4 regions of the Metabacillus sp. YM-086 genome follow, and region 1 is predicted to be linked to each of the others. Evidence: riboswitches for the same ligand, from Rfam matches in the RefSeq annotation. Region 1 holds a riboswitch; each other region holds the start of a gene.
The links. A riboswitch is a leader RNA that binds a small molecule or an ion and turns the genes downstream of it on or off. The one in region 1 is predicted to bind cyclic di-GMP.

Region 1 (2,206 bases):
TACTTAGAAGGCAAATTTTATAAAAACCTATTGAATGATACCAATAAAGCTCTTTCTCTATTTTACAATGCTTTGGATCTTTTGGAAAATGACTATGAAGGTCTTTTGAAAGCCGATATTCTTTATGAAATCTGTAGAATTAAGGCAATAGAAAGTGAGGCAATGACAGCACTTGAATTATACCACGGTCATTTAGAGAGTCAGTTTTTGTTCACTCACTTTCATGAGTTAACTTTACCTTCGTTTAAATTTTAAAATAGTAAAATTTATTCATGAGATATAAATGGATAAAGTAAAGGTTAGTCATCATATATGACTAGCCTATTTTAATCAGCCAAGACCCTATGGTTAATTGAACACAATTGTCCATTTTTATATAGAAAGACTCTACCGTAAAGATTGTCGATTAGAGTTGAGCCTTTCTACCTTACGGTTAATTGTGCTCCACCCCCTCATAGAACCGTGCTTGGCACTATTAATGCACACGGATCCTCTCAGTTATCATTCATCTCTTATCTAAATTCATAAATATATAATATATACTTTAATACTAGGTGAAGGCAGTGAGTACTTATTGAAAAATAGCTTGAACTTATTCCACGTAAAGGATTTTCTTTGACTTCTTCTATTGAGCTAATTAATAAATTCACGATTTTTATTCCGAATTCTGACACTTGGTAGATTATCTGTGATGCAATAATAGTAAATTAGAAATTATTTATTTGTAGATTTTTGTTGAAATATAGTATAAAAGTCTTTAAAATCCAATGTATGGTTGAAAAAGGCAAACTTGCCGAAAGGTAAGGACGCAAAGCCACGAGTCTAAAGTCTTATGACTATGACAGTCGGGTTGCCAAGATAAATAGCTTAAGCTTAATTGAATATCTATTGGTAACCCCTTTTTATTAAATGGAGGGGATATAATGAAACGTACTGAAATACAATTGGCAATAAAAAAATTCAATCAATTGTTAACTATTTACCCGGATAACAAAGATTCAACGTTTTACTTTTTGAATTTTTTAAAACAGTTTCTTAGAATTAAAAGTCCAAAATCCGAACTTTGTCTAGTTTCATTTATTACAATTTTAAAACACGAAAGACCTATTATTTTCTATGAGTTTCGTAAACGTGGAGAGTATGACAACGTTATTAACTTTATGATACATCTTACAGTAGTAGACTACGAAAAGGCAAAGAATGACATAAACAACATGTCAATAAATAGAACAAGTGTAAATTAAGTGCTTATCCTTTAATACTGAACCTTCGAGAATAAGCTATTGTTTCTTATAAAGGTCAAGATTAAAGCTTGTTAAGTTTATTCCTAAAAAAATAATAAGGATTATAGCCCTATTATTGTAAATACTAAATATATGTTGTTCAAAGCAAATTTTTCCCCCAGAAGGGAAAAAGGTTTAAGTTGAAAAGTGATGTTTCTATTTTTAAGTAAACTTTCCAAACTTGACTTTACTGTTTTGCAACTTGCCATATTATTATTTTTAATAACTAACAAAGTAGCAAAGAGTAAGTTATTTAATTCGATTGTCGACTAGTCCACTGTCCATCTCAAAATAAAATATGTTGAATATACTTTTAATGAGTATCATCTTCAATATTCATCGTAGTATGTCACCTTGGAAGAGTGACTTATTACAAACTTTTTTCTCCTTTAGGGCTATTATTCGAACGATGGGTAATAGCCTTTTTCTGTGTTTAGACAATATAAGATTAACTATTCAAAATTTATGAGTTGTATTTATCAGATTTGGTAAAAATAACTTCATAAATTGTTGAGGAGATTTTTACTATGGATAAACAATAACAGAATAAAATTGATGAATTACAGAAAATAGACTTACTTCATTCAAAAGAATGGTTAAACTATTGGCAAGATTACTCGTCATTTAGTCATTGGCAATTCTGGGTTGTTTTAGCATTATTAATTATCCCGTTAATTTTTCTTTTAATTTTTATAAATAAAAGAAAAGCCTTATTATTGTGTTTCTATGGTTATAACGTTCATGTTTTTTTACCTATGTTGATGTATTTGGTGCAAGCAAAGCATATTGGTTTTACCCATATAAAGTTCTTCCGATTCTCCCTGCAAGCTTTACGTTAGACGTATCATTTGTACCAGTTACTTATATACTTTGGTATCAATTGATCTTAAAACACAATAAGAATTATTACTTGTATATGTTTG
Region 2 (2,206 bases), on a different contig from region 1:
TTCTTTTAAGTCATCTTTCATTTCTTGCTCTAGCTCTGCTTTTACTTCCTCACGAATTTCTTCTTCTGTTTTTGCTGCTTCCTCATTTTGCGAGCATCCTGCCAATGCTCCTGCAATAAATAAGCTACCTAATACTAGTTTCATTTTCATATCAATTCCTCCATATTAGCTCACAAGTTTTTTCACTGTTTCTAATTCAGCTTCTTTTATGTTGTATCTTGGTTTGTAGTTCGTTAGGAATTCATGTAGGTCATATGATGAAGTAAAAACTGGTGTTTTCTTTGTTTCTACATATACCTCTACTTGAGGGTTTGAGAAGAATACACTTCCTTCTACCCAAACTTTAATACCATTTTTTGATAAATGCTTTGATAAGATATGAACCTGACGTCTTACCTGTTTTACTGGATTTCTCATTTCCTTTGAGTACTCTCCGCCTTTGCGCCCTACCTTATGTTGAGTCCATGATCTGTCTTCTTCATTACCTGCAATGGTTCCATTATGATTTTTCACTTCAACAACAAAAACTCCATTTTTCCCAATAATGACATGATCAAGCTCAGCCCTTCCTTCCTCAGTAGAAAGCTGAACAGAACTATAGACCTCATAGCCTTCCGGGAGATTGGCCAGGATTTCTGTTGTACGCTCTTCTCCACTTATTCCAGCACGCAATGTTGAATATTTCCTCCAAAAGTAGGCACCAATCCAACCCGGTACAATAGGTAATAGATGAAAAATACCATTAAAGTGAAAGCCTTGGAAAAATGCAATGAAGTAAGCTATTGGTGGAATCCAAAACAGGATACCTAGGGTTAAATATGTGTTTGCCTTCTTTGATAAAGCATTGCTGCCTTTATGTATCGTTGCCATCTCTTCACTTCTCCTTTTTAAAATAAAAAAGACTACTAGACATATTTCGGCCAGTAGTCGTAACAATACAGTTCGTGTATCGGTAGCCCGACGATCATCATTCTAATTTAATAGAATATTAGACTCGTGGCTTTGCGTCCTACCCTTTCGGAAAGTTTGCCAAAAATAAAGCTATTCAATTATCGTCATTGAACCATTACTATTTTCATAATGAAAGTTATTTTATAGTTATTTAGTCATGTTGATTATAAGGTCTTTTTTAGTGTTTTTCCAGATAAATATCATTTTTTCCAAAAAAAGTTTTTACTATTATTTGACTGATAGCTTCTGACGTAAGAGCTCCTTTTCACTTGAAAGACTACTTCTACACCTATTCCTATATTTTTTTCATCCCTTTTAAAAGCCTAAATGTTATTTCACTATAAAATAATAATGAGATGGCAATTGTTGCACCAACAAAACAAAAGTAAACATCCATATGAATTGCCACGTACCCTAGTTCCAGAAATGACGCCATGTTTATGACGCTTAATAGAAATAACATGAAAGAAAATACGTACATTCCCATCGCACTTACACGTTCCATTTTTCTACTATGCAATTAACTCACTCCAATTTGATGAATATTGTGGTATTTTTATTTCCATTACCTTTAGTCCTGCTAATCTTGATGACGTTACGAAGTTTGTATCATCTGAAGCTACAATGATAGAAGAATTGCCATGTTCCATTTCATACGCATAATGCTCGATAATGCGATCATCATTTTCTTTTTTTGTCAGCTTAATCGTGAGACCCTTTTTAAATTGAATGATCTGTTCCTCAGTCATCGTAATTTCTCTTGCATTCCCTATGCTAACCATATAATCGAACAAATCACTTGCTCTTGCAGCAGCTGCCCTAATATTTCGGTCTTCATTTTTCTTTAATCCGTTCCATTCATCTCAAACAATAGGGCTTATGACTACTTTGTATTTTTTGATGATGTCACATAAATCATTGTTTAATTTCATAAATACATTTGAATCGATCGCAATTTCATAGTCATTTTCTTTACATCTGTCTAACTCTTTCAAAATAATTGTGTTTAATATGAGAGAATTGGCCAGCCGTCTTTTAGGTTTTAATGTTTTTTCTAAGCCTTCTAATTCTTTATTGTGAATATACAAGTCCGTTGTGACTGCTTTTTTCTTCCATATGAATTCTTTCTTCATTTCTTGTAATTCCTTTTCTTTAACTTCATTTAATGCTATTAACTGATCTTTCTTCGTTACGACCTTTTCTACTTCTCTTCTGAAGTATTCTTCCTTACTTGCTAGTTTTGTTAGTGCTTGAT
Region 3 (2,206 bases), on a different contig from region 1:
AACTACTTAAAAATAGAGCTCAAGAGACGATAAAACTCTTGAGCTCTATTTTTTTCCATCATTTACAAATTAATGATTAGTTCAGAGGTGATAAGCATGAAACTTTTATCAAACTTATTTAAAAAGAATAAACAAGAGACCAAACAAAAATCAGAAGTTAAATCAACAACTTCACAGAACAAACACAATGAAAAGGTCGCAGCTAGGAAAGGAGAGATTGGGGAATACAAAATCGATATACAGTTAGCCCAGCTTCCTAAAGAATATAGGCATTTAACTGATATTATGATAAAAAATGAAAAAGCTAAATCTGGTTATTCTCAGATTGATCATATTGTCATCACACCCTATGGAATCTTTGTTATCGAAACAAAGAACTATCAAGGAACGATTTATGGTGGTAAAGAAAGAAAAACATGGTCTGTAAATGGAAAGTTTAAAATGATGAACCCATTTATTCAAAACTATGGTCATATTCAAGCGATTAAAAATCAAATTGATGAAAAGTATCATAATCAATTTATTTCAATGGTGTCATTTACAAAACGGTGCACGTTCAAAATCGACGATTTAGATTTCAGAAAAATAGGTTCTAATGAATTAATCGTATATGATGTTGAATTATCTGATTATATCCATAGGAAAGTGTCCGTACTTAAAATACATAATAAAGAGCCTATTTTAAACGAACATGATATGGATTATATTTATAAAGCCATAGTTGAAGCAAATATAATAGATCATTCAATTAGAGAGCAGCATGTACAATCGTTAAAGCTAGAAAAAGGTAACTTAGATGAAAAGAGCCTAGTTCAAAACCAACATGCAAAGTGCTGTATATGTAATAAACCTGTCTCTGAGAAGGTACAGTCATTTTGTCTGTCGAATAAGAAGTTTGGTGGGAAAATATATTGCTTTGAGCATCAAAAAAGCATAGGTTAAAGGATTGTTTTTAGACAAAAATTTAAGTTCTATTAAACTATTTCTATTACAAACATATGTTATCAAATTCTTATTTAAAAACCGCCTATTATATAGTAAAATTATCCTATAACATATATATCATTAGATAATGGCAAACCTATTGAAAAGTAGGGACGCAAAACTACGGGCCTAAAGCAAATGCTATGGTGGCCGAGTCGCCTAAAAAGATGGAGAATGATACGTCGGTATGATCCACCTATTTGGGTGGGTCTTTTTTCGCTTTTATAAGATAGAGGAGGAACACTTTAATGGGATTTTTAAGAGATGTTGGTAAATTCGCAGGTAAAGCAACAGGAACTGTGATTGGTGGGGCAGTTAATGTTGTTGGAGATGTAACAGGTAGTAAGTTTATTAAAGAAGTAGGAGGTGGGGTTAAAAAAGCTTCCGAATTTGCTGGTGATACGGTTGGGCAAGTTGCAGATGGTGCTTGGAATACGGCAACAGGTTTGATTCAAGAAGATAAACATAAAAAGGATCAAGGATTAAACGATATGGCGGATTCGATAGGTAGAACAGCAAAGGGTGTCTATCAAACTGCAAAAAATACCTATCATAGTGGAAAATCTACATATGAAGGAATTAAAGAAGGAGATGACATAAAAGTAAAGCAAGGAATTCGAGATATCGGAAAAACAGTGGCGATCGGGACACTTGCTGTTGGGGTGATCGATTTAGTTGATGGAGCGGATGGTGCTGAACAAGTTAACGATCATCAAAATGTAGCAAATGCAGGGACAGAAGGAGCATCAAATGTGCATCAAGTCCAACCTCATGTGGCTCAGGCAGAAGCAGCTTCTTCAATAGAAACATCAGAACAGCCTGGAACTCACCATGTTCAACCTCATTACGTAGAGGGGCATTGGCGTGATGGGGTATGGATTGATGGTTATTGGAGAGATGGAGATGGGAATACTTCCGTCCACTTGAGTGAAGAAGAGGGTGGAGGTTATGTACGTACTGATGCGGATGGAAATCCTACTAATAATTTAAATTCATAGTTCAATTGCGAGGCTAATTCTTTAGTCTCGTTTTTTATGTTACTACAGGAAAAGAGCGATCCCAACCGTATTTTATCTATTTTCTTGATATAATAGAAGTGTTGTTATAAATTCAAAAGTGAGAAATTCTAGCCGTTTTACTTACCGAAAAATTAAAATGGGGTATACCTAAATGAACAATACAAATTTAAATCCAAAAGTTGATGAATTTTTAACTGCCGCGA
Region 4 (2,206 bases), on a different contig from region 1:
AGCGTAGCATTTACTAGTACCCCCTATTATATGCGGCCGATTTCGTTCGCGGCCTTGTCCATACTTTTATCATAAGCTTGCAATACCTTTTGATTGGCTTCAAACGAACGGTACGCTGTCATCATATCTGTATACGTACGCCCAACATCTACTGTTGAAGTTTCTAAGTAATTTTGTCTTAGATTATATTGAATGTTTTCGTTGTTTACGGCTGTTGGCAGTTCTTCATTATTAAATGTGCGGTATAAACCATTACCTTCTTTTACAAGGTTACGAACATCCGCTTCAAAACGAACATCAATTTGCGCTACGAACTCTCCATCCGCAATCACTTCGCCATCAGGCGTTACCTGGAATTCACTAGACTGAATGGAGATTGGCTGCCCAGTTGTAGATAAAACCGGATTCCCACCAGAAAGAAGGATCCCGTTATTATCCCGTGTGAAATGGCCATTACGAGTATAGCGCTCTTCTCCCGCTTGATTTTGAACCGCAAAAAACAAAGCACCTTTTACATTTGTTTCTGCATTTAAGGGAATAATCTCTTCTAAAAGAGCTACATCTGAGTACAATCCAGTCTCTTTAAGACCACCTTGTGAAAAAGTACTTTGTAGTTCTTGAACATAAGCACCTGTGTTAATCGAACCAATTGGTGTGATTTGACCAAAGCTTGAACCATTTGTTGTTGGTACTGATTTATTTTCCAATCTATTTAAAAGCATTTCGGGAAATGCGCGGACACTTGCTTGATCCGCTTTATAACCCGCTGTATTGGCATTTGCCATATTATTTGAAAGCATTTCAGTACGTCTTTGCTGTGCAAGCATTCCCGCTGTTGCTGTATATAAACCTCTTAACATCTGTACACCCACCTTAGTCACATAGTTGTTACCGTACAAATGAATTCTTTTCGACAGAATTCCCTATCATTTATTATAAAGGACATTTGCTGTTTTCTCATTACATTTTTTCAGAAATTACCTGTTATATTTTAGGGGAAAAATAATGATAGGAAACCACTCCTATATCTTTTTACCGGACAAGCCCTTATACTTAAGAAAAATCTGAAAAAGGCAAACTTGTTGAAAAGCAAGGACGCAAAGCTATGGGCCTACCCAATGGAGAACATTGTACGGCTGCCAAGCTGCCAGGCTCCTTTTTTGGGCCATGGGGCTTATGAAAAGGAGAGGCAAATGATGAAAATGAAGGTTGTACTTCTGACATTACTATTCTTATTAGGATCTCAACTAGGAGGTCTAGCTTTGAATCATAAAGCACAAGCTGAGGGTGCCCCAGATTATTCAACATGGCTCTGGGATACGAGTAAAATTGTGTATGACCGTGAAGCTACATTGCAGTTTTTAGAAGCAAAGCAAGTATCACATGTGTTTTTGCAGATTGACCGTAGTATTGATGTTGCCTACTATCACACTTTTATTAGTGAAGCTGCAAAGCTAGGTATGGATGTTTACGCGTTAGATGGAGCACCAAATTGGGGTGTTAACAATAAAGCATTTTTGAACTTTTCAAATTGGGTTAGTGGATATCAAAACGGGGCAGCTGCTGGTGAGAAGTTCGCCGGAATTCACCTTGATATTGAGCCATATTTAACAGAGCAATGGACAACAAACTATGGTGCTGCTGTTCTGAAATACCAGGGAGCCATTTTAGCTGCCGCTAATACCGCATCAGCATTAGATATCAGCCTCGCTGTTGACATTCCGTTTTGGTTTGATGAAATGAATTTCCGTAACAAGCACGGAAAAGGAAACCTAGCCGAATGGGCGTTGAAAAATACAGATGAAGTGACCATTATGGCCTACCGCGACAAAGCCGTTGGCCCGAATGGCATTATTGAATTAGTGAAATATGAGATGGATCTGGCTGTGTTGCTTAATAAAGATGTAACGATCGCAGTTGAAACGATGAATCTTGGTAGTAGTGACGGATTTTTTACGTTTTTTGAAGAAGGTCAGGCGGAAATGAATAATCAGTTAGGACTTGTTTTAGATCAATACCAGGATTATTCAAGTTTTGGTGGGTTTGCTGTGCATCATGTTGGTAGTTGGATGGAGTTGGAGTAGGGATTTGGATTTGGGCGTGGATTCACTTAGGTGGGTTCATGCTTTTTTTGTGGGGTTTTATGGGATGGGGCGATATTAGTTGTCTTGTTTAGGAATCATGTGGCGATGAAGACCAGTTTGCT

Region 2: linked by a shared signal. The riboswitch ahead of ACEWK1_RS06790 (nuclease-related domain-containing protein) and the one ahead of ACEWK1_RS24955 (hypothetical protein) in region 1 are both predicted to bind cyclic di-GMP.
Region 3: linked by a shared signal. The riboswitch ahead of ACEWK1_RS20005 (DUF3892 domain-containing protein) and the one ahead of ACEWK1_RS24955 (hypothetical protein) in region 1 are both predicted to bind cyclic di-GMP.
Region 4: linked by a shared signal. The riboswitch ahead of ACEWK1_RS09860 (amidase) and the one ahead of ACEWK1_RS24955 (hypothetical protein) in region 1 are both predicted to bind cyclic di-GMP.

What each region holds. Positions count from the first base shown of each region.
Region 1 covers NZ_JBLUOI010000102.1:1,071-3,276, reverse strand. Annotated here, with positions in the region: gene ACEWK1_RS24960 (helix-turn-helix transcriptional regulator) at 1-255, shown strand, start outside; cyclic di-GMP riboswitch class I at 774-858, shown strand; gene ACEWK1_RS24955 (hypothetical protein) at 924-1,244, shown strand; partial or broken gene ACEWK1_RS24950 (hypothetical protein) at 2,092-2,206, shown strand, end outside.
Region 2 covers NZ_JBLUOI010000010.1:84,814-87,019, forward strand. Annotated here, with positions in the region: gene ACEWK1_RS06785 (hypothetical protein) at 1-150, opposite strand, end outside; gene ACEWK1_RS06790 (nuclease-related domain-containing protein) at 166-870, opposite strand; cyclic di-GMP riboswitch class I at 949-1,041, opposite strand; gene ACEWK1_RS06795 (hypothetical protein) at 1,247-1,471, opposite strand; partial or broken gene ACEWK1_RS06800 (PIN domain-containing protein) at 1,464-1,799, opposite strand; gene ACEWK1_RS06805 (hypothetical protein) at 1,815-2,206, opposite strand, start outside.
Region 3 covers NZ_JBLUOI010000056.1:29,470-31,675, reverse strand. Annotated here, with positions in the region: gene ACEWK1_RS20010 (nuclease-related domain-containing protein) at 97-942, shown strand; cyclic di-GMP riboswitch class I at 1,065-1,147, shown strand; gene ACEWK1_RS20005 (DUF3892 domain-containing protein) at 1,233-1,982, shown strand; gene ACEWK1_RS20000 (DUF1801 domain-containing protein) at 2,155-2,206, shown strand, end outside.
Region 4 covers NZ_JBLUOI010000017.1:20,883-23,088, forward strand. Annotated here, with positions in the region: gene ACEWK1_RS09850 (flagellar hook-basal body protein) at 1-10, opposite strand, end outside; gene ACEWK1_RS09855 (flagellar hook-basal body protein) at 27-860, opposite strand; cyclic di-GMP riboswitch class I at 1,063-1,152, shown strand; gene ACEWK1_RS09860 (amidase) at 1,194-2,084, shown strand.